One region of the Okibacterium fritillariae genome, then DNA from elsewhere that is predicted to be linked to it. Evidence: predicted binding sites of a transcription regulator. Region 1 holds the regulator's gene; the other holds the start of a gene.
What was found. Region 1 encodes HrcA, which represses chaperone genes, less so after heat shock. Its sites were predicted from a motif close to TTNGCACTCGNNNNNNNCGAGTGCNAA; they were not measured.
Positions count from the first base shown of each region.

Region 2: groES (co-chaperone GroES) is a predicted target of HrcA. The motif match lies at 3,507-3,533, and genes of this name have one in related genera.

Region 1 covers NZ_CP199917.1:1,504,520-1,516,355, forward strand. Annotated here, with positions in the region: gene holA (DNA polymerase III subunit delta) at 1-750, shown strand, start outside; gene rpsT (30S ribosomal protein S20) at 878-1,138, opposite strand; gene ACUWEX_RS07055 (pyridoxal phosphate-dependent aminotransferase) at 1,377-2,522, shown strand; gene ACUWEX_RS07060 (epimerase) at 2,532-3,494, shown strand; gene lepA (translation elongation factor 4) at 3,592-5,442, shown strand; gene ACUWEX_RS07070 (DUF1990 family protein) at 5,444-6,115, shown strand; gene hemW (radical SAM family heme chaperone HemW) at 6,115-7,341, shown strand; gene ACUWEX_RS07080 (DUF4870 domain-containing protein) at 7,503-8,477, opposite strand; gene hrcA (heat-inducible transcriptional repressor HrcA) at 8,626-9,663, shown strand; gene dnaJ (molecular chaperone DnaJ) at 9,774-10,883, shown strand; gene ACUWEX_RS07095 (16S rRNA (uracil(1498)-N(3))-methyltransferase) at 10,895-11,626, shown strand; gene ACUWEX_RS07100 (histidine triad nucleotide-binding protein) at 11,725-11,836, shown strand, end outside.
Region 2 covers NZ_CP199917.1:2,573,783-2,585,618, reverse strand. Annotated here, with positions in the region: gene tsaD (tRNA (adenosine(37)-N6)-threonylcarbamoyltransferase complex transferase subunit TsaD) at 1-966, shown strand, start outside; gene ACUWEX_RS11825 (hypothetical protein) at 1,103-2,257, shown strand; gene ACUWEX_RS11820 (class I SAM-dependent methyltransferase) at 2,238-3,440, opposite strand; gene groES (co-chaperone GroES) at 3,648-3,944, shown strand; gene rarD (EamA family transporter RarD) at 4,318-5,184, shown strand; gene ACUWEX_RS11805 (ABC transporter substrate-binding protein) at 5,314-6,669, shown strand; gene ACUWEX_RS11800 (permease prefix domain 1-containing protein) at 6,860-7,882, opposite strand; gene ACUWEX_RS11795 (PadR family transcriptional regulator) at 7,879-8,214, opposite strand; gene ACUWEX_RS11790 (ABC transporter ATP-binding protein) at 8,372-9,193, opposite strand; gene ACUWEX_RS11785 (ABC transporter ATP-binding protein) at 9,190-10,140, opposite strand; gene ACUWEX_RS11780 (branched-chain amino acid ABC transporter permease) at 10,166-11,146, opposite strand; gene ACUWEX_RS11775 (branched-chain amino acid ABC transporter permease) at 11,157-11,836, opposite strand, start outside.

The DNA of each region.
Region 1 (11,836 bases):
AAATGCTCCGACGATTTCCTCGAAGACGCCCTGCGCTATCTCGAGAGTCCGCCCGAGGGCGCCACCGTCATCCTGCGACACGGGGGAGGCGTGCGGGGCAAGAAGCTCCTCGACGCCATCCGGGCGGCCAAGGGGGTCGCTCTCGAAGTGGTCTGCGCCGACCTCAAGAAAGACGCCGAGAAGTACGAGTTCGCTCAGGCCGAGTTCCAGCTCGCCGGCAAAAGCATCCGTGCCGCGGCCTTGCGCGCCATCGTCGCCGCCTTCAGCGACGACCTCGCCGAACTCGCGAGCGCCTGTCAGCAGCTCATCGCCGACACCGCCGACGAGATCACCGAAGCGACAGTCGCGAAGTATTACGGCGGCCGGGTCGAGACCAACGCATTCTCGGTGGCCGACGCCGCCATCGCCGGTCGCTACGGGGAAGCCCTCGTGGGTCTGCGGCATGCACTCGACTCGGGGGCCGATCCGGTGCCCATCGTCGCGGCGTTCGCCAGCAAGATCCGCACCATGGCTAAGGTCTCCGGCGCGGGCGGGTCCACGGGAGACCTGGCTCGCCGCTTCGGCCTCGCGCCGTGGCAGGTCGAGCGAGCCCGGCGCGACCTCCGCGGCTGGACCGACGAAGGCCTTGGCCGCACCATCCAACTCGTCGCCGAAACGGATGCGGCGGTCAAGGGCCAGGGACGCGACCCCGTCTTCGCGCTCGAACGCATGGTCACCGGCATCGCCTCGCGCGGCCGCTCCTTGCGCTGACCGGCCTCGCCCCATCCCACGGACCCGAAAAAGCCCCGCCGAAGCGGGGCTATCTCGATAACTTGTGCGGGCTGGCTCCTCGGAAGGGGCCGCCCGCAAGAGAGACTGCTTAGAGAGCGGCGCCTCTTTAGAGAGCGGAGACCTTCTTGGCGAGAGCCGACTTGCGGTTCGCGGCCTGGTTCTGGTGGATGACACCCTTGCTCACGGCCTTGTCGAGCTTCTTGCCGGCCAGCTTGAGGGCGGCCTCAGCCTTGGTCTTGTCACCAGCGGTGACGGCGTCACGCGCGTGGCGCACAACCGTGCGGAGTTCGCTCTTGACCGCCTTGTTGCGCTCCTGAGCCTTCTTGTTGGTGCCAATTCGCTTGATCTGCGACTTGATATTTGCCACGTTATTACGCTTTCGTTCGACGACGTTTGGACGAGCCCCGAGAAAAACCCGAGACGTGCTCCACGGGATGAACCCGGGGGCGTGCCGGTCGACGCGAGAGGGGCGCTTTCCGGCGAAAATCATGTGGAAGAATCCACACGCAAGCCAACAGGTAACGATACCAGCGAAAGGGGTTCGCGGCAATTCGTGCAGGCCGCCGCGACACACGCTCGCAACATCCCGTCGATACCATTGGCTCATGCCGGAATTAGCCTCCCACATCGCCCTCGTTCCGCCCTCGGGCATCCGCGGCCTGTTCGAAATCGCGCTCACGCTCGACGACGTCAACCTGCTGGCCGTCGGTGAGCCCGATGTGCCCGTCGCGCCGCACATCATCGAGGCTGCTCAACAGGCGTGGGGGAGGGACGAGACCAACTACACGGCCAATGGCGGTCTGCCCGAACTCCGCGACGCGATCGTCGCCAAACTGGCGCGGGACAACGACGTGCACGTCGAGCGCGAGCAGGTCTGGGTGACCATCGGCGCGACGCAGGCGCTGTTCCAAGCGATGGGCCTGATCCTCGATCCGGGCGACGAGATCCTCGTGCCCGACCCCGGCTACACGACCTTCTCCATGAATGCGCGCATGCTGGGCGCCGTTCCGGTGGCCTACCCCCTCAGCGCCGAACGCGACTTCCAGCCCGACCTCGCCGCCCTCGAGACGCTCATCACGCCCGAGACGAAGGCGATCATCGTCAACTCGCCCTCCAACCCGCTCGGCACGGTGTTGCCCGCGGACGTCGTCGACGACATCCTGGCCCTGGCGCAGCGGCACGGGCTCTGGGTGATCAGCGACGAGGTCTATGAACGTTTCGTCTACGACGAGCCTCACATCTCCCTCGCGAGCCGCGACACCGACGACCGCGTGCTGAGCGTCTTCTCGCTGTCGAAGACCTACGCGCTCACGGGCATCCGGGTCGGCTATCTCGTCACACCTCCCGGGCTCGCCGCCGTCATGCGCACGCTGCAGGAGGCCATGATCAGCTGTGTGTCGACCCCGGCCCAGCGCGCCGCGATCGCCGCCATCACGGGCCCCCAGGACGCCGTCGACGATGCCAAGCGGCACTATCGCGACAACCTCCGAGCCGCCACCGACCTGCTCGACCGGCGCGGGATCCGCTACCTCGAACCGCGCGGCGCCTTCTACCTCTGGGCGGATGTCTCGCACGCCACCCGCGGCGACGTCGCTGCCTGGGCCGAGCGATTCCTCCTGCAGGAGCGCGTGGCCGTCGCGCCCGGCAGCGCCTTCGGCCGCTCGGGCGAGGGCTGGATCCGCATCTGCGTCGCCACCGGGCGCGACCGTCTCCTCCAGGGCCTCGAGAAGCTCCCCGCCCCCGCCAGCTAGGCTCGCACCATGGCAACTCCTCTTCGCATCGTGGTCGCCGGGGCATCCGGTTTCATCGGCCGCTACCTGGTCGATTCGTTCCGCACCGACGGCTTCCAGGTGACGACCATCGGGCGAACGGATGCCGACGCCACCTGGGGCGATGCCGCCGCCATCGCCTCCCTCGTCGACGGCGCGGATGTCGTGCTCAACCTCGCCGGCCGCTCGGTCAACGCGCGCTACGGCGCCGCCCGCCGCGCCGAGATCCTGCACTCGCGCCTGAACACCACGCGCCAGCTGCACGCCGCCATCGAGCGTGCCGAGAAGCCGCCGCGCGTCTGGCTGAACGCCAGCACCGCCACCATCTACCGCCACGCCTTCGACCACCCGCAGACCGAGTCGACGGGCGAATTGGGCGAGGGCTTCTCGGTCGACGTCGCCCGCGCCTGGGAGGGTGCCTTCTTCGAGGGCGATCTGCCGGGCACCCGTCGCGTCGCGCTGCGCATGGCCATCGTCCTGGGGCACGGCTCGGCGCTCGTCCCGCTCATCGCGCTCGCCCGCGCGGGTTTCGGTGGGCCGCAGTACGACGGTCGCTGGTTCGGCACGCCCGGCCGCCGCGCCTCCGGGGTCTACCACGAGCGCCGCGCCACGCACGGCCGCCAGATGTTCTCGTGGGTGCACGTGCGCGACGTCGAGCGCAGCATCCGTTTCCTCATCGAGCACGACGAGCTCGACGGGCCCGTCAACGTGGTGTCGCCGCATCCCGTCGATAACCGCACGCTCATGCGCATCATCCGCCGCGCCGTCAAAATGCCGCTCGGGCTGCCGCTCTTCCGCTGGATGACCGAGCTCGGCGCCTCGGCCATCCGCACCGAATCCGAGCTGCTGTTGAAGAGCCGGTGGGTGTTGCCCGAGCGTTTGACCGAGGCCGGCTACGTGTTCGAACAGCCCGATCTCGACGCCGCCGTGCTCGACATCGTCGGCACCGACTGACCGTCGACGCCGCCCACGTCACCGGGCGACGGCATCCCACGCCCACTCGTGGGACAATGGGGGTTCGTCCATCTGTTCTACTTCCCGTGAGGATGTCGTGAGTCCCAAAGCCCTCCGCGCGCAGGAGCCCTCTGCCACTGATCCGGCTTTCATCCGGAACTTCTGCATCATCGCCCACATCGACCACGGCAAGTCCACCCTGGCCGACCGCATGCTGCAGATGACGGGCGTCGTGTCCGACCGCGACATGCGCGCCCAATACCTCGACCGCATGGACATCGAGCGCGAGCGCGGCATCACGATCAAGAGCCAGGCCGTGCGCATGCCCTGGTCGCAGGGCGCCGACACGTTCGCGTTGAACATGATCGACACCCCCGGTCACGTCGACTTCAGCTACGAGGTCTCGCGGTCGCTGGCGGCGTGTGAGGGCGCCATCCTCTTGGTCGACGCCGCACAGGGCATCGAGGCGCAGACCCTCGCCAACCTCTACCTGGCCCTCGAGAACGACCTCGAGATCATCCCGGTGCTCAACAAGATCGACCTGCCGGCCGCCGACCCCGACAAGTATGCCGCCGAGCTGGCGAGCCTCATCGGCGGAGACCCGGCCGACGTGCTGCGCGTCTCGGGCAAGACCGGCATGGGCGTCGAAGACCTGCTCGACCGCGTCGTCGAGCGCATCCCGGCCCCGAAGGGCGACGCCAACGCGCCCACGCGCGCCATGATCTTCGACTCGGTCTACGACAGCTACCGTGGCGTCGTCACCTACGTGCGCATGATCGACGGCAGCCTGTCGCCGCGCGAGCGCATCCAGATGATGTCCACGCGCTCCACGCACGAGCTGCTCGAGATCGGCGTCTCGAGCCCCGAGCCCATCCCGTCCAAGGGCCTGGGCGTCGGCGAGGTCGGCTACCTGATCACGGGCGTAAAAGACGTGCGTCTCTCCAAGGTGGGCGACACGGTCACCACGCTCAAGAGCCCCGCAACCGATGCGCTTCCGGGCTACACCGACCCAAAGCCCATGGTCTTCTCCGGTCTCTACCCGATCGACGGCGGCGACTACCCCGACCTGCGCGAAGCGCTCGACAAGCTCAAGCTGTCGGATGCCTCGCTCAACTACGAGCCCGAGACATCCGTGGCCCTGGGCTTCGGTTTCCGCTGCGGGTTCCTCGGCCTGCTGCACCTCGAGATCATCACCGAGCGCCTCGAGCGCGAATTCGGCCTCGACCTCATCACCACGGCGCCCTCCGTCATCTATGAGGTGCGCACCGAAGACAAGAAGACCGTCACGGTCACGAACCCGTCCGAGTTCCCGACCGGCAAGATCCAGGCCGTGTCCGAGCCCGTCGTGCGCGCCGCCATTCTGGCGCCCAAGGACTACGTCGGCACGATCATGGAACTCTGCCAGTCGCGCCGTGGCACCCTGCTCGGCATGGAGTACCTCGGCGAAGACCGCGTCGAGCTGCGTTACAGCATGCCGCTCGGCGAGATCGTGTTCGACTTCTTCGACCACCTGAAGAGCCGTACGCAGGGCTATGCCTCGCTCGACTACGAGCCCATGGGCGAGCAAGAGGCCGACCTGGTGAAGGTCGACATCCTGTTGCAGGGTGAGCAGGTCGACGCGTTCAGCGCCATCGTGCACCGTGAGAAGGCCTACGCCTATGGCGTGCTCATGACCGAGCGTCTCAAGAAGCTCATCCCGCGCCAGCAGTTCGAGGTGCCCATCCAGGCCGCCATCGGTGCCCGCATCATCGCCCGCGAGTCCATCCGTGCCATGCGCAAGGATGTCCTCGCCAAGTGCTACGGCGGTGACATCACCCGCAAGCGCAAGCTGCTCGAGAAGCAGAAAGAGGGCAAGAAGCGCATGAAGATGGTGGGCAAGGTGGAGGTTCCGCAGGAGGCGTTCATCGCCGCCCTGTCGGGTGACACCGAAGGCAAGGAGAAGAAGTAGCGTGCGTCGCAGCAACTTCGTCGACCTGCCCGTGAATTACGCGGCCGTCGGCGCCACTCAAGCTCCCGATCTGATGCAGTACCCGCCCGAAGGTTTCGTGCCGAGCGAGTCGTCCATCCGGCTCGGCAGCGGCGAGCAGCGTTTCCACACGGCCGCGGCTCAGCTACTCACGTGGGGCGTGCAGCACGCCTCGGGCATCACGGTCAGCGACATCCACGTCGACGAGGGTGCGCAGTACGGCGGCATCCGTTTCGCCGAAGACGGTTCGGCGCTCGAGCCCATCCACGCGGCCAGCGAGAAACGTTTCGGGTCGGATGGTTCGCCCTACATCGCCGCGGGCACGACGGCGCATCTGCGCGGCAGTGTCGACGGCGCACACGTCGACGCCCGCATCCGTGTCGTCTATGTGGTCGAGGAGCCGACGCGCGTCGCTTTCGCCTACGGAACCGTCGACGCGCACCCCATCTCGGGTGAGGAGTCGTTCCAGCTCGAGCACCGCGACGACGACTCGGTCTGGTTCACGGTGCGCGCCTTCACGCGCCCGCTCACGCTGACCTACCGCCTGCTGCCCGTGCTCGACCGCCGCCGCCGCAAGCGCCTGACGCAGGCCTACCTGCGCGCACTTTCGCCGGCGTTCCCCTCGGCGCCGCCCGCGTCCGCCCAGGGTTCCTAGTGGCCGGAGCGTTGCCTCTCGGCGACCCGGCTCCCGCCGACGGACTGCTGCCGGTCTCGGCCGCGGCCGGCTCGGGCGACCGGCCCTTCGGTATGTACCTGCACGTGCCGTTCTGCCGTGTGCGCTGCGGCTATTGCGACTTCAACACCTACACGTCCGACGAGCTGCGCGGGGCGAAACGCACCGACTACGCGGGCCAGGCAGCCGACGAGGTGCGCTTGTCGGCTCACGTGTTGCGCGAATCGGGCGTCGCCCCTCGACCCGTCTCGACGGTTTTCTTCGGCGGCGGAACCCCGACCCTCCTGCCGGCGGTTGACCTGGCCATGATGCTCGCCGCCGTGCGCGACGAGCACGGCTTTGCGCCCGGCGCCGAGGTCACCACCGAGGCCAACCCCGATTCGGTCGACCGCGACTACTTGGCCACCCTGAAGGAGGCGGGCTTCACGCGCGTGTCCTTCGGCATGCAATCGGCCGTGCCCCACGTGCTCGCCACCCTCGAGCGCACGCACGACCCCGAGCGCGTTCCCCTCGTCGTGGCCTGGGCCCGCGAGGTGGGCCTGCAGGTGTCGGTCGACCTCATCTATGGCACCCCCGGCGAGACGCTCGCCGATTGGGAACGATCGATCGACCAGGCCCTCGCTACCCGACCCGACCACATCTCGGCCTACTCGCTCATCGTCGAGCCGGGCACCAAACTGGCACGCCAGATCCGGTCGGGCCAGGTCGCCGAGCCCGACGAAGACCTGCAGGCCGATATGTACGATCTCGCCGACAAGCGCTTCCAGGATGCCGGCTACGGCTGGTATGAGGTGAGCAACTGGTCCACGGGCCACGACACCCGCTCGCGCCACAACCTCTCCTACTGGACGGGTGCCGATTGGTGGGGCATCGGGCCCGGGGCGCACTCGCACGTGGGTGGCGTGCGCTGGTGGAACGTGAAGCATCCTGCCGCCTATGCGGGGCGCATGGCCGAGGGTGCCTCACCTGCCGCCGGGCGCGAGACCCTCGACAGCGACGTGCAAGAGATGGAACGCATCATGTTGGGCGTGCGCATCGCCGACGGGCTCGACATCCGCTCGCTCGCGCCCGAGGGCCGTGTGGCCGTTGCCGGGCTCATCGCCGACGGTTTCGTGGATGCCGCGGCCGCCCTGCGCGGACACCTCGTGCTCACGCGTCCCGGCCGCCTCATGGCCGATGCGGTCGTCAGGCGTTTGACCGACTACTGAGCGAAGCTTGGCTCCCGCGCGAGCGCCGTGTGGCGCCCGAGTGCGCGACGACGAGCGAGTGCGCGCATACGACCGAGTGTGCGCCCATGACCGAGTGTGCGCCCACGACAGAAGGGCCGCCCCGAGTGGGACGGCCCTTCTGTCGTGATGCGAGTGTCGCGCTACTTGATGAGACGCAGCGAGAACGGGTAACGGTAGCTGCCGCCCTGAGTCACGCGCACGCCGCCGATGATCGAGAAGACCAGGTTGACGACGTAGAGCGCGCCCTGCAGCAGGCCGAAGATGCCCGCAATGCCGTAGGCACCCGTCGAGTAGAGGATGGCCTGGATGATGCCGATCACGATCGACAGGGCGATGTAGCCGATCAGGAACGTGATCTGCCAGTTCAGCGCTTCCTTGGACTCTTCGCGCACGCGGGGGCCGCGGTCTTTGAAGACCAGGAAGATGATGAGCGACGGCAGTAGCCACAGCACGCCGAGGAAGTGCGAGAGGCTGGCCCATAGCTTGTCGTCCGCGGGGGAGAGGGGCTGGGGGCCATACCCGGGCTGTCCGCCGAACTGCGGAGGAACGGGGCCGCCGGGGCCACCATGCTGGCCGGGCTGGCCGTAGGGCTGACCGGGCTGCTGGCCGTAAGGCGGCTGGCCCTGCTGGCCGTACTGCCCGGGCTGGCCCTGAGGCTGACCGTACTGTCCCGGCTGTCCCTGAGGCTGGCCGTACTGGCCGTACTGACCGTTCTGACCGGGCTGACCCTGGGGCTGGCCGTAGTGCCCCGGCTGTCCCTGAGGCTGACCGTTCGGCGCACCGAACGGCTGCTGCGGAGGCTGCTGGCTGTGAGGAGCGCCCTGCGGGGGCTGACCGAACTGGCCGGGCTGCGACTGCCCAGCGGGTGCGCCGAAGGGCGGCTGTCCGGGCTGCTGGCCGTAGGGCGAACCCGGTGCCTGCGGCTGCTCGGGTGCGTGGGGCTGCTCGGGCGCCTGCGGCTGCGAGGGCTGCTGCGGCTGGCCATACGGTGAGGCGGCCTCGGGCTGCGCCGGCTGGTGGCCCGCTGCGCTGCCGTCGATCGGTGGCACCGGCGCGCCGTTCGACGCGTCGTCGGGTTTCTTCTCGGCCGGGTCTTGCCCGTGTGCATCAGTCATGCCCTCAAAGTAGCGCCTCGCGGTGCCGTGCGGCAATTGGCCGAGCCGAGGTTACGGAGGTAGAATTGGCACTCCGAGTAAACGAGTGCCAACCGACCGGCCGCCTGATGCGGCCGAGCGACACTGCCGACACCGAGGGGAGTAGCCGATGCCATCCGATCGCGGTCTCGAAGTCCTCCGTGCCATCGTGCAAGATTATGTCGCCAGCCGCGAGCCGGTGGGCTCCAAAGCCATCGTCGAGCGCCACTCGTTCGGCGTCTCGGCGGCCACCATCCGCAACGATATGGCGCAGCTCGAAGACGAAGAATTGATCGTCGCGCCGCACACCTCTTCTGGCCGGGTGCCGACCGACAAGGGCTACCGCCTCTTCGTCGACCAGCTCGCCGATCGTCGCCCGCTCTCGGCCGCCCAGCGTGAGGCCATCGAGGCGTTCCTCGGGCAATCGGTCGGGCTCGATGACGTGTTGTCGCGCACCGTGCGTCTGCTCGCTCAGCTCACCAACCAGGTCGCCATCGTGCAATACCCGTCGTTCGCCCGGGCCCAGGTGCGACACATCGAGCTCGTCTTCCTCGCGGACCACCGCCTGCTCGTCGTGCTCATCACCGACAACGGTCGGGTCGAGCAGCGGGTCGTCGAGTCCCCGCTGGTCACACTCGAGACCGATGTCGAGTCGCTCAAACACCGCTTCAACCAGGCAGCCGTGGGCATCGGTGTGGCGGATGCCGGTGCAGCACTCGAGCGCCTCGCCAACGATGCCCGACCCGACGAGGCCCCACTCATCGCATCCATCGTCGCCGCCCTCATCGACCAGCTCTCGGCCTATCGCCAGGACCGGCTCGTCATGGCGGGAGCCGCCAACCTGGCCCGCACCGAGGAAGACTTTTCGGGGAGCATCTATCCCGTGCTCGAGGCGCTCGAGCAGCAGGTCATCCTGTTGCGCCTCTTCGGCGAGCTGCAGGCCGACCCTTCCGGCTTGGCGTCATCGAGTGTCATCGCGCGCATCGGCCAGGAGAATGCGTCGTTCGGTCTGTCACAGACTTCTATCGTCACGAGCAACTACCGTTCCTCTGCGGGCGAACTCTCGCGCCTCGGCGTTCTCGGACCGACGAGAATGGACTACTCCAACAACATCGCCGCCGTTCGCGCGGTGGCCCGTTATCTGTCCCGGCAACTCGGCGACGGCTGACCCCTCATCTTTCCGCTCCACACCTTCTGCACCATGTCTCGACCTCATTACCCTCTGAACATTTCCCGGCCCGGAGTCATCCTCCGACCGGGATCGACGAAAGGCCTTCGGTGGCTGACCACTACGACGTACTAGGCGTGTCGCGCGACGCTTCCCCCGACGAGATCAAGAAGGCATACCGCCGGCTCGCCCGTGAGCTGCACCCCGATGTGAACCCGGCGGCCGAGGCCTCCGAGCGGTTCAAAGATGTCACGCACGCCTACGAAGTGCTGAGCGACCCGCAGCAGCGCGAGCGCTACGACCTCGGCGACCAGGGCGGCTCAGGTTTCGGTGGCGCGGGCGGCTTCGGCGGATTCGGCGACATCTTCGACACGTTCTTCGGCGGTGGCGGCCAACAGCGCGGCCCGAAGTCGCGCCAGGAGCGCGGCCAGGACGCCCTGCTGCGCGTGGAGCTCGACCTCGGCGAGGTCATCTTCGGCACGCATCGCGACCTCGAGGTCGACACAGCCGTGCTCTGCGAGACCTGCCAGGGCTCGTGCTGCCAGCCCGGCACCTCTCCCGTCACCTGCGACATCTGCCACGGCTCCGGCCAGATCCAGCGCCAGGTGCGGTCGCTGCTCGGCAACGTCGTCACGTCGGCGCCCTGCGGCACCTGCCGCGGTTACGGCACCGTCATCCCCGCGCCCTGCGCCACCTGCCAAGGCCAGGGACGCGTCCGCGCGCGCCGCACGGTTCCCGTCGACATCCCCGCCGGCGTCGACACGGGCCTGCGCCTGCAGATGCCCGGCTCTGGCGAGATCGGCCAGGCCGGAGGCCCCAACGGAGACCTCTACCTCGAGATGAAGGTGCGTCACCACGACATCTTCAGCCGCGACGGCGACGACCTGCTGTGCACGCTCGAAGTGCCCATGACCGACGCCATCCTGGGCACCGAGACGACCGTGCCCGCGCTCGACGGCGACGTGCCCCTCGAGGTGCGTCCGGGCGTGCAGTCGTCGGAGGTGCTCACCATCAAGGGTCGCGGCATCACCAAGCTGCGCGGCACGGGGCGTGGCGACCTGCGCGTCGGCATCCACGTGGTCACGCCCACCAAGCTCGACCACAAAGAGCGCGAGCTCATCAAGTCGTTCGCATCGCACCGCAAGCAGTCGGGCCCGAAGCTCGGACAGTTCCAGCAGGGGCTGTTCCAGAAGCTGCGCGACCGCTTCATGAACGCCTAGCGGGCAGCGACATGAGCAGCCTGTTCCTGCGGGAGGACCTGACCGAGGCACCCGTCGGCGACACCGTCGAATTGACGGGGGCCGAGGCCAAACACGCGGCGACCGTGAACCGCGTCCGCGTGAGCGAGTCGGTCAGCGTCGGCAACGGCGCGGGTCTGCTGGCCACGGGCACGGTCGAGTCGTCGAGTGCGTCGAGCGTTGTCATCCGCGTCGAGCACTCCGAGCGATCGGATGCCGCGAGCCCCGCACTCGTGCTCGTGCAGGCCCTGGCCAAGGGCGACCGCGACGAGCGAGCCGTCCAGGCCGCGACCGAACTGGGTGTCGACGCGATCGTCCCATGGTCGGCCGAACGCAGCATCTCCCGCTGGGACGCGCAGAAGGCCGAGAAGGGGCGACAGCGCTGGCAGACCATCGCGCGCGAGGCGACCAAGCAGTCGATCCGCCCGTGGCTGCCCGAGGTCGAGGCGCTGCAGTCGACGGCCCAGCTGGCGGAACGCGCCTCGCGGGCCCTCGTGCTCGTGCTCGACCCCCGCGGCGAGACGACTCTCGCCGAGACCGAGCTGCCGTCCGAGGGCGAGATCGTCATCGTCGTGGGCCCCGAAGGCGGGGTATCGCCGGCGGAACTCGACCGGATGGCGTCGGCGGGTGCTCGCATCGTGCGTCTCGGGTCGACCGTTCTGCGCACGTCGACGGCCGGTCCCGCCGCCCTCGCCGTCTTGAATGTGCGGCTCGGCCGCTGGTGACGGTCGGCGTCGCTTCGGCCTGCGGCCGCACCACGCTGAGAGCGAACCGATCTGTGGATAACCGCCTCGGCGCGGCGGTGTTTCTTTAGAATGGACCCATGTCCGATTCCGAACGCTCCATCTTCGCCCGCATCGTTTCACGCGAGATCCCGGCCACGATCGTGGCCGAAACCGATCGTGTGATCGCGTTCGAAGACATCGCGCCTAAAG
Region 2 (11,836 bases), 1.1 Mb from region 1:
ACCATCGCGTCGTCGATGGACGAGCATGCCCGGTATGGCGGCGTCGTGCCCGAGGTCGCCGCGCGCGCCCACCTCGAGGCCATCGTTCCCGCCATCCACGAGGCCGTCGCCGAGGCGGGCATCAGCCTGCACGACCTCGATGCGATTGCCGTCACGTCGGGCCCCGGGCTCTCGGGTGCGCTCATGGTGGGCATCGGCGCCGCCAAGGCGCTCGCCGTGTCGCTGGACAAACCGCTCTACGCCGTGAACCACCTCGTCGGACACGTCGGCGCCGACATCCTCGACCCCGCGGGGGATGCTTTCGAATACCCGACCGTGGCGCTGCTCGTGTCGGGCGGGCACACGTCGCTGCTGCTCGTGCGCGACCTCGTGAGCGACGTCGAGCTGCTGGGCGAGACCATCGACGACGCGGCCGGCGAGGCCTTCGACAAGGTGGCCCGCGTCTTGGGGCTGCCCTACCCGGGCGGACCGCAGATCGACCGGGTGGCGGCATCCGGAGACCCGAAGGCGATTCGTTTTCCCCGTGGTTTGACGTTGCCGAAGGACCTCGAGAAGCACCGCTACGACTTCTCGTTCTCGGGGCTGAAGACGGCCGTTGCGCGCTGGGTCGAGAAGAAACGCGACGACGGCGACGAGGTGCCGGTGGCAGATGTCGCGGCGAGTTTCCGCGAGGCCGTGGCGGATGTTCTGCTGACCAAGGCCATTGCGGCGTGCCACGACTACGACGTCCCCCGTTTGCTGCTGGGCGGAGGCGTCGTCGCGAACGCGCGCGTGCGCGAGCTGGCCGCGGAGCGTGCTCAGGCCGCCGGGGTGCAGTTGCGCATTCCGCCGCTGTCGCTGTGCACCGACAACGGGGCGATGATCGCCGAACTCGGGGCGCAGCTGATCATGAACGGGCACGCGCCGTCGACGCTCGACTTCCCGGCCGACTCGTCGCTGCCCGTGACCGAGATCCAGGTGCGCTGAGGGTCTGCGAGGGGTCTGCGTGGGCCCTGCGCGGAAGTTCGGTGCGGAGTTATCCACAGGCGGCTCCGTCGGTGGAGTCTGAGTCGGGAACTCAATACGCTAGACCCGGCGGCAGACGCCCGGCGAAGGAGACCTCATGACCGACGAACAACGTCCCCAGGGCGAGCCGTCCGTGCCGCCCACGCCTCCGCAGTCGTGGCAGGCTCCCGGCGCGAACGGGCAGGCTGCCGGCGCGAACGGGCAGGCTCCTGGGCAGCCCGTGCCGACATGGCAGCAGGGCGGGGCGCCGCAGCAGCCGTATGGGCAGCCGCAATCATATGGGCAGACGCAGTCATATGGGCAGCCGCAGTCTGCCGGTCAGCCTCCGCAGCCGCAGGGCTACGGCCAGGCGCAGCAGCCCGGTCAGCCGCAGCAGCCCGGCCAGCCGCAGGGCAACGGTCAGCCGCAGCAGTACGGGCAGTCTCAGCCCTCGGGTCAGCCGCAGCAGTATGGGCAGCCGCAGCAGTTCGGCCAAGCTCAGCAGTACGGGCAGCCGCAGACGTTCGGTCAGCAGCCGTCGCAGAATGCTCAGCCCCCGTCGGCCGCGCAACAGGGCCAAGCATCGGGCCAGGCATCGGGACAGGCGCCGGCATACGGGCAGCAGGCTCAGCAGTACGGTCAGCCGCAGGCGTTCGGTCAGCCGCAGCAGTATGGGCAGTCTCAGCAGTACGGCCAGTCCTCGCCCGCTTCTCAACCGTCGGCTCAGCAGGCCACGCAACAGCCGCAGAGCTCCGGCCAGACGCACTACCCGAGTCAGACGCAGTACCCGGGCCAGCCGCAGGGCTCCGGCCAGACGCACTACCCGAGTCAGCCGCAGCAGTATGGTCAGCCGCAACACTATGGTCAGCCGCAACAGTATGGCCAGCCTCAAGCCGGCGGTCAGGGCGGCGCGGGCGGCCAGGCGGGATACGGCGCGCAGACTCAGGCTCCGGTCGGCTACGGGGCATACCCCGGGTATGACCAGGGCATCGCGGCGGCCAGCGCGATCCCGGTGAAACCGTCGAAGCCCCGGCATCCGCTCGCCACGACCGGCGTCGTGCTGGGCGTCATCGGCGTGATCGGCGGCATCATCTTCGGGTGGACACTGCCCGTGGCCATCGTCGCGCTCGTACTGGGCCTGCGCGCCCGCCGCAAAGAACCCCACGCGTCGGGCATGGCGCTCGCCGCGGTCGTGACGGGAGGCGTGGGAACGCTGCTGTCGCTCGCCTGGTTGGCCTACAGCATCCTGACGATCATCGACTATCTGAAGTAACGCGCTCCACGAGAAGCGCCGTGTGGCGGCCGGCGACCCGGGTCAAGATCAGGGTCGCCGAGCCGCGGCCCTTCGGGGCCAGGCGCTTGCGGAACGCGGCGGGATCGACATCCACACCGCGCTTCTTGATCTCGACGGTGCCCACGCCACGCTCCTTCAGCTCGCGCTTGATGCGCTTCTCGTCGAGCGGCCACCGCTCGAGCACCCGGAACACCGACGCGAAAGGCGTCTGCACGGCTTCGTCGCCCGTCAGATAAGCGATCCCGTCGCTCACCATGCCGGCACCCACCTGCGTCGCCAGCTGACCGATCAGACGCGCCCGGATGACCGCGCCATCCGGCTCGTAGACGAACTCACCCAGCTCGCGCACGTCCACGTCGGCGCTGTCGGCATCCGACACCAACTCGTCGCTGCCCGCCGCCGACAACACCAGGGCCGCGCGACGCACACCCGCCCGCGCCAGCGAGCCGAACCACAAACCCATCTCCACCACCTGGCCGTCGACGCTCACCCACTGCGCCTCGGCCTCGGCCGGAATCAGTTCACGATCAAACCCGGGCCCGAGCTTCACACCCGTCGGCAGGCGCGACGCCACGTCGAACACGAGATCGAGCGACGGCGAATAGTCCGACGGCTTGGTCAACCGCGACGTGTTCTGGTGCCCCGCCGTGCGCCGGGCCGGATCGAAGAACACGGCGTCCACCGCATCCACATCAAAAGCCGCCGCATCGCCGTGCTCGGCCCGCGCCGAAGGGAACGGCGCCAGGTTGTAACTCGCCACGACCGCCGTGACCTCGTCGGAATCGACCGCCGTGACATCGAGATCGAGGGCGGCCAGAGCCATCGCATCGCCGCCGTTTCCGCAGCCCAGGTCGGCGACCGAACGGATGCCGGCCGCCTGGAACCGCCCCGCGTGCACCGCCGCGACCCGCAACCGCGTGGCCTGCTCGAGGCCCGCCTCGGTGAACAACATGCGGCTCGCGAAATCACCGAACTTCGTGACGGCCTTGCGCCGCAGACGCGCCTGCGTGAGCACGGCCTGCACGAGCGCGGGCGTATGACCCGCCTCGCGCAACCGGGCGACGGTCGACACCGGATCGGACGCCAGCGCATCGACATCGATCGAGTCGAGTAGCGTGAGGCCTGCGGGGGTCAGAAGTTCGACGAGCTCGGTTTTCTCCACCACGTCAACCTACCGTCAACCTTCCCGGGCCGAGGCCAGCCGTCCGCGCACGGATCGCCGCAATAATTGGCACTCACGTTGCACGAGTGCCAGCCGGTTGCCTACACTGGCATTAGCACTCTCGCAGTGAGGGTGCTAACGCCCGCCGGGCCTCGCGTCCATCGGGCCACCAGTCCATTTCGTACGTTGTTCAGAAAGAGGTCAACCGTGTCGGTCTCCATCAAGCCGCTCGAGGATCGCATCGTCATCAAGCAGGTCGAAGCCGAGCAGACCACTGCTTCCGGTCTCGTCATCCCCGACACCGCCAAAGAAAAGCCCCAGGAGGGCGAAGTCGTCGCCGTCGGCCCCGGCCGCATCGACGACAACGGCAACCGCGTTCCTCTCGACGTCGCCACCGGCGACCGCGTCATCTACTCCAAGTACGGCGGAACCGAAGTGAAGTTCGACGGCAATGACTACCTCGTGCTCTCGGCTCGCGACGTGCTCGCGGTCATCGTCCGATAACGACGACCCCCCGCGCGGCAGCTACGCAGCGCACCAGAACCACCGCAACGCCCCGGATGCTTCGGCACCGGGGCGTTGTCGCGTCCACGGGGGAGATGCCGTTCCATCCAGGCACTGCTTGCGCTGGCAGGAACGCGAGGATGCGTGACCGTTCTTCCGCGCGACCAGGCCCGGGCGCAGGTCTAACATCGAGAGAGTGCAAAACCCCTCGGACCCGTCAGAGGTCGACCTCGACCTGAACCTCGCGAATACCCCCGCCACCGCGCCCGGCGCCGCCTCGAATGCCGCGCCCGACGCATCCGACGGCCCGGCCGCACCCGCCGCCGCGCCCGCACCTGCGCTCACCGATGCCGCGCACCGCCGCGCCGGCCTCATCTACGCCGTCTCCGCCTACGGCCTCTGGGGCGTGCTGCCCCTCTACTTCCTCACGCTCGTGCCCGCCGGCCCGTGGGAGGTCGTCGCCCTCCGCATCCTGTTCTCGCTCGTCTTCTGCGCCATCCTCATCGCCGTCACGCGCGCGTGGAAACCCTTCGTGGCCGTCGTCAAGCAGCCGCGCATCCTCTTCACCATGGGGCTCGCGGGCCTCTTCATCTATGCCAACTGGCAGACCTACGTCATCGCCACGCTCACGGGCCACGTGGTCGAGGCGGCGCTCGGCTACTTCATCAACCCCATCGTCACGATCTTCCTCGGCGTGCTCCTGCTCAAGGAACGCCTGCGCGTGTCGCAGTGGCTGGCCGTGGGCATCAGCATCCTCGCCGTCGTCGTGCTCACCGTCGGCTACGGCCGGCTGCCCTGGATCTCGCTCGTGCTCGCGTTCTCCTTCGGCTTCTACGGCCTGATCAAGAAACGCGTCGGCGGGTCGGTGGATGCCGTGTCCGGCCTCGCGCTCGAGACCGTGTGGCTCGCGCCCGTCGCCATCGTGCAACTCGTCATCGTGGGGCTCACGACGGGCATCACGTTCGGAAACGTGAGCATCTGGCACACGCTGCTGCTCATTGCATCCGGTGTGATCACGGCCGTTCCGCTGCTGTTCTTCGCCTCGGCCGCCCGGCGGCTGCCGCTCGTGTGGATGGGGTTCATCCAGTACGTGGCGCCCATCATCCAGTTCGCCGTCGGCGTGGCGATTCTGCACGAGGCCATGCCCCTCGAGCGCTGGGTCGGATTCGGTCTCGTGTGGGTCGCGCTGGTCATTCTCAGCGTCGACGCGATAGTGGCCACAAAACGCCAGCGCAAATAAACCTTCCCCCAGAGCGTTACACGCGCGTAACATGACCGGAACGTGGCGGGACCTTCCCGCCTTTAACGTGACCTAACGGCACCTTCGCAGTTGTCGTGCCCTTACATCAGCGACGTCATAAGGAGCACCATGAGCAACACAGCGCCACTTAGTTCCATTCGCAAGAAGCCGCTGCGCTACGCAGCGGGTATCGCCGCCTTCACCGTGTCAGCTCTCGTGCTGACCGGATGTACGAGCGGTGGGTCCGGCGAGGAGACGACCTCTTCCGCCTCGGCCGAATCGTGCGGGCCCGACGCGGCCACCTCGACTCCGAACCTCAGCCCCGCAGAACCCGCGGCGGCCGTTGCTCGTGACACCAAACTCAAGATCGGCACCATCCTGCCGACGACCGGTAGCCTCGCCTTCCTCGGCCCGCCCGAGATCGCCGGTGTGCAGCTCGCCGCCGACGACATCAACGCGTCGAAGGACGGCGTCCTCGGCGGTAACGTCGAGATCATCAACCGCGACTCCGGTGACACCACCACCGACATCGCCACCCAGTCGGCCACCGACCTCATCAGCCAGGGCGTTTCGGGCATCGTCGGTGCGGCATCCTCGGGTGTCACCAAGACGTTCATCGACCAGGTGACGCAGGCTCAGGTCGTGCAGATCTCGCCGGCCAACACGGCGCCCGAGTTCAGCGACTACCCCGACGGCGGCTACTACTTCCGCACCGCCCCCTCCGATGTGCTGCAGGGCCGCGTGCTCGGCAACACCATCGTGGGCGACGGCAACGAGAACGTCGGCATCATCTACCTGAACGATGCCTACGGCACCGGACTGACCGACAACGTGACGCAGGCTATTGAGGCAGCCGGCGGCAAGGTCGTCGCGTCCGAAGCCTTCAACGAGGGTGACAGCCAGTTCAGCGCCCAGATCGACGCCGTGCTCGCCGAAGACCCCGACGCCATCGCCGTGATCGCGTTCGACCAGACCAAGGTCATCATGCCCGAGCTCGTCGGCACCAAGGGCTTCTCCGGCGGCAAGACGTACTTCGTCGACGGCAACCTGTCCGACTACTCGAAGGACTTCGACAAGGGCCTCCTCAACTGCGCCAAGGGCACCCTGCCCGGCGTATTCGCCGAGGATGACTTCAAGTCGAAGCTGCTGGGTGTCGACCCCGACCTGGCCGACTACAGCTACTCCGCCGAGTCGTACGACGCCGTGATCCTCATGGGTCTCGCCGCGATCGCCGCCGGTGACACCACCGGCCCGGCCATCCAGTCGAAGCTGAAGGATGTTTCGGAGGGCGGCACCAAGTGCACGGCCTTCGAAGAGTGCGCCGACCTGCTCGCAGCCGGCACCGACATCGACTACGACGGCATCTCCGGACCGATCACCTTCGACGACAACGGTGACCCCACCGAGGCGTACATGGGCATCTACCAGTACGGCAAGGACAACACCTACGCCCCGCTGAACGTCGAGTTCGGCTCGCTCAAGTAAGGCACAACTGCAACGGTCTCGGGCCGGGTCTCCTCACGGAGGCCCGGCCCGTTCGCGTGGCACCCCGTGAGATGCCGCGACCGAGGCTGTGCCGCGAACAGGGGAGTGCCGCCACTGGCCCGTCGGCCCCGGCGGTGTCTTAGCCCCGCCGGCGCCTCAGCCCTGCTGGTGCCTCAGCCCTGGCGGCGCCTCAGCCCTGCCGGCGCGACGCCGCGAAGGTGATCCATCCATCGACGATGCGCCAGGCCGCGACCGCGCCGACCGCGATGGCTGCGACGATGTTGACGACCTTGCCGCGCCCCGTCCACTCGGCGATACCGACGGCGCGCGCGAACTCGGGGTTGATCACATCCTGCGTGAGAAGGATGGAGGCGATCACCGCGAAAGCGACGGAGAGCGCGGCGCCGGTGAGGAACAGCATCCGGGTGTATCGGCCCGTCGACCACAGTGCGTATGCCCAGATGATCTCGAGCACAGCGAGCAGGACGAAGACGCCGACCCACAGCGGCCACAGCGCGGGCGCGAGAACCGGGATGGTCTCGCCCGACGCGTCGGTCACGAATGGCCAGAACTGCTGCCCGATGAGTGCGGCGATCCAGGCCGCGAGCAGCACGGTGGTGCAGACGAATCCGGCCAGACCCGGCTGCCCGGCACGCGGCGGCTGCGGCAGCGCGTCGAGCGAGAACGGCACGAGGGGCGACCGGTCGGTGCGCGTGCGCTCGACGACGACGAAGGCGAGAGTGGTCCAGAACGCGACGTGCACGCCCGCCGAGATCGCGAGCCCGATGGCCGAACCGATGACGCCGCCGAAGGTCGCACCCGTGAGCGCCTGGATGGTGGCCGAGGCGACGGCCGCGAGCGGCACGATGATCGCCAGCAGGAGGATGAGCAGCTGCTTCCATGCCAGGTAGTACTCGGGGCCGAGCAGGTGCAGGGGGCGATCGGCGTAGCGGGCCGCCAGGCGGGCGGGTTCGCCGAGACCGGTCAGGATGTCGCGCTCGGCGTGTGAGGCGTCCTCACCGCCCTCCAGGCGCGCCTCGAGGGCATCGGTGATGCTGGCGCGCAGTTCGCGATCGACGTCGGCGCGCTGCGCCTCGGGGAGCGCGCGCACGACGGCCCAGATGTAGCGGTCGGTGAGAGTGACGCCGGAGGCGGCAGTGGCGCCAGCGCCCGGGGTGGAAGCGGAGGCGGAGGCGGAGGCGGAGGCGTTCATCGTGCGGTCCCTTCGGTCAGGTGCCGGAGCGAGTCGGTGAGACGCTCCCAATCGGCGGACAGGCGCTGGGCGAGGTCGATGCCCGCCTGGCTCGTGCTGTAAAACTTGCGCGGGCGGGCCTCGTCGGTGTTCCACTCGCTCGTGAGCAGGCCCTGCGCCTCGAGGCGCCGGAGCAGCGGGTAGAGCGTATTGCCCTCGACCTCGATGCCCGCGGCCTCGAGATGCTCGAGCAGGGCGTAGCCGTAGTTGGGCGTGCGCAGCGCGAGGAGGCAGGCGAGCACGGCCGTGCCGCGCCTGAGCTCCTGAAAGTACGTCGCATCCTTGTCTTGCATATGCCACACGTTAGTGTGTGCCACACAGTATGTCAACGACGAGAGCCCGAGAGGCGCCGGGCGCCCCGGGCCCGGCGCACACAAAGAAGCCCCGACCGTGCACGCGGTCGGGGCTTCCTGCGTCGCGGGTCGCGCAACGCGTGGGGGATGCTCGGGGCTAGATCCCCCGGGCCGCATCCTGATCGGCGGCCAGGGTGCCGAGGTACAGCTCGATCACCTTGGGGTCCTTCATGAGGTCACGACCGGTGCCCGTGTAGGCATCGCGGCCCTGGTCGAGCACATAGCCGCGGTCGCAGATCTGCAGGCAGCGGCGAGCGTTCTGCTCGACCATGATGACCGAGACGCCCGTCTTGTTGATCTGCTTGACGCGCAGGAACGTCTCGTCCTGGCGCACGGGGGAGAGGCCGGCCGACGGCTCGTCGAGCAGCAGCACGCTCGGCTCCATCATGAGCGCGCGGCCCATGGCCACCATCTGGCGCTCGCCGCCCGAGAGCGAACCGGCGCGCTGCTTGCGACGCTTGCCGAGCTCGGGGAACAGCGTCGTGACGAAGTCGATGCGCTCGTTCAGCAGCTTGGGCTTCTGGAAGATGCCCATCTCGAGGTTCTCTTCGATCGTCAGGCCGGGGAACACGTTGTTGTTCTGCGGCACCATGCCCACACCCTTGGCCACGAGCTTGTCGGCCTTGAGCCCCGTGATGTCTTCGCCGTTCAGGTGCACGGTGCCGGAGCGCACGTTCACCTGTCCGAAGATCGCCTTCAGCAGCGTCGACTTGCCGGCGCCGTTGGGGCCGATGATGCCGATGAGCTCACCGGGCAGGGCCTCGATGCTGCATCCGTTCAAGATGTTGACGCCCGGCAGATAACCGGCGACGAGCACATCGGTGCGGATGACGGCGCGCTCGGCGGTGGCGGTGCCGGCTGTCGTGGCAGCCCCGGTGGTGGGGGTTCCGGATGCATCCGGCTCGGCTGCGTGGCTCATGCCTCGTCCTTCCCGTGCTTCTGTTCGTGGTCATCGTGCTCGTCGGCGTGACGCGCGGCGGCGGCCTTCTCGGCCTCCTCGACCGGGTTGGGCCCGTCGATGTCGCCGAGGTCGGTGTCGTGGTGCGCGCCCAGGTAGGCGTCGATCACGGCCGGATCCTCCATGACCTTCTCGGGCGGCCCCTCGGCCACGATCTTGCCCTCGGCCATGACGATGACCCAGTCGGAGATGTGGCGCACCATGTGCATGTCGTGCTCGACGAAGAGCACGCTCATGCCCTCGCTCTTCAGGTCCTTGATGTGCCCGAGGAGCGACTGCGTGAGGGCCGGGTTGACGCCGGCCATGGGCTCGTCGAGCATGACGAGGCGCGGGTTGGTCATGAGGGCGCGCGCCATTTCGAGCAGCTTGCGCTGGCCACCCGACAGGGATGCCGCGTAGTCCTCGGACTTCTCGTCGAGCTTGAAGCGCGCGAGCAGTTCCTCGGCTTTGGTCGTGATGTCGGCCTCTTCACCCTTCCACAGGGCGCGGAACAGGGCGCGGAACAGGTTCTCGCCCTTCTGCTTCTGCGCACCGAGCAGCATGTTCTGCAGCACGGTGAGGCGGCCGAGGGACTTGGTCAGCTGGAACGTGCGCACCATGCCCGAGCGCGACACCTTGTAGGCCGAGACGCCCGCGAGGGACTTGCCGTCGAATTGCCAGGTGCCCGTGTTGGGCTTGTCGAAGCCCGTCAGCAGGTTGAAGAGCGTTGTCTTGCCGGCGCCGTTCGGTCCGATGAGGGCGGTGATCTGGCCGCGCGGAATCTCGACGTGCTCGACGTCGACGGCCGTCAGGCCCCCGAACTGCCGCGTCACGCCGTCGGCGATCACGATGGGGTCGGTCTTGCGACATCCAGGGCCGACGGGGCCGTCGACGAGCGGATGTTCGAGCACGGAGGTCGCCGTGCCCACGGGCGTTGCTGCAGAAGACGAGTGATCAGACACTGAACGACAGCTCCTTCTTGTTACCGAATATGCCTTGTGGCCTGAATATCACCAGCAGCATGAGTGCGAGACCCACGAGGATGAATCGGATCTGGCCGGCCTGGCTGGTCGAGATGAACGACAGGATGCCGACATCGATGAGTCCATAGAGGATGCCCTGCGTGAGCGACAGCACGACCCAGAAGATCATGGCGCCGATGATCGGGCCGAAGAGGGTCGCGGCCCCACCGAGGAGCATGATCGTCCAGATGAAGAACGTGAGCGCCGTTCCGTAGTTAGCGGGCTGGACGGCACGCGGCAGGATGAAGATCACGCCGGCGAGCGAGCCGAAGACACCACCGAGCACGAGTGCCTGCATCTTGTAGGAGTAGACGTTCTTGCCGAGGGCGCGCACGGCATCCTCGTCTTCACGCACGGCCTTGACGACGCGACCCCAGGGGCTGCGCATCAGCAGGAACACGAGCAGGGTGGCGAGGAGCACGATGCCCCAGCCGACGAGGCGCACCCACCACTGGTCCGACGAATAGACGAACGGGCCGAAACCGTAGCGGCCCTCGGGCAGCGGGTTGATGTCGTAGAAACCGCCCGAGAAGTTGCTCAGGCCGTTGGCGGCACCCGTCACGTTCGTGAGCGAGGTCGTCGTCACGACGAAACGCATGATCTCGGCCGACGCGATGGTCACGATGGCCAGATAGTCCGCCCTCAGCCTCAGCGTCGGAATGCCAAGCACGAAGGCGAAGAGAATGGATGCCGCGAACGCCGCCAGCACGGCCACCCAGAGCGGCGCGCCGAACGTGAGAACCGAGATGGCGAACGCATATGCGCCGATGAGCATGAAGGCTGCCTGGCCGAAGTTCAGCAGGCCCGTGTAGCCGAAGTGAATGTTCAGGCCGATGGCCGCGAGGGCGTAGGCGGCGGTGGTCGGGCTGATCAGCTCGCCCGCCGCATTGCCGAGAATATTTCCCCAGTCCATGAGTATCTCCCTAACCGATCCGCTCGCGGCGGCCGAGTATGCCCTGCGGGCGAACGAGCAAAACGAGAATGAGAACGACGAGAGCCGAGGCGTACTTCAGGTCGGGCGGCAGCACGAGCGTCGAGAGCTCGACGAACAGCCCCACGACGATCGAGCCGATGAGCGCCCCGAAGGCCGTTCCGAGCCCGCCGAGTGTGACCGCGGCGAACATCATCAGCAGGATCTGGAACCCCATGTCCCAGGAGACCTGGCGGTACAGCGCGAACATCACACCGGCCAGGGCCGACAGGGCGCCGGCCAAGATCCACACGATGCGGATGATGCGGTCGACGTTGATGCCGGACGCGGCGGCGAGCGACGCATTGTCCGACACGGCGCGCGTAGCCTTACCGATGCGCGTGCGGGTGAGGAAGTATCCGACCGCCAGCAGCACGACGACGCTGAGGCCCATGCTGATGAGCGTGGCGACCGTCAAACGCAGCGGACCAATGATGACGGGTGTCGAGAGGCCCACGTTCATGGTCTTCGTCTGGCCGCCGATGTTGAAGAGGTAGACGTAGCGCAACACGATCGAGAGGCCGATGGACACCACCATGGCCTGCACGAGTCTCACCCCCCTGCGCCTCAAGGGTTTCCAGATCACGGCGTCGTTCAGATAGCCGAAGACGGCGCCCAGCAGCACGGCGACGA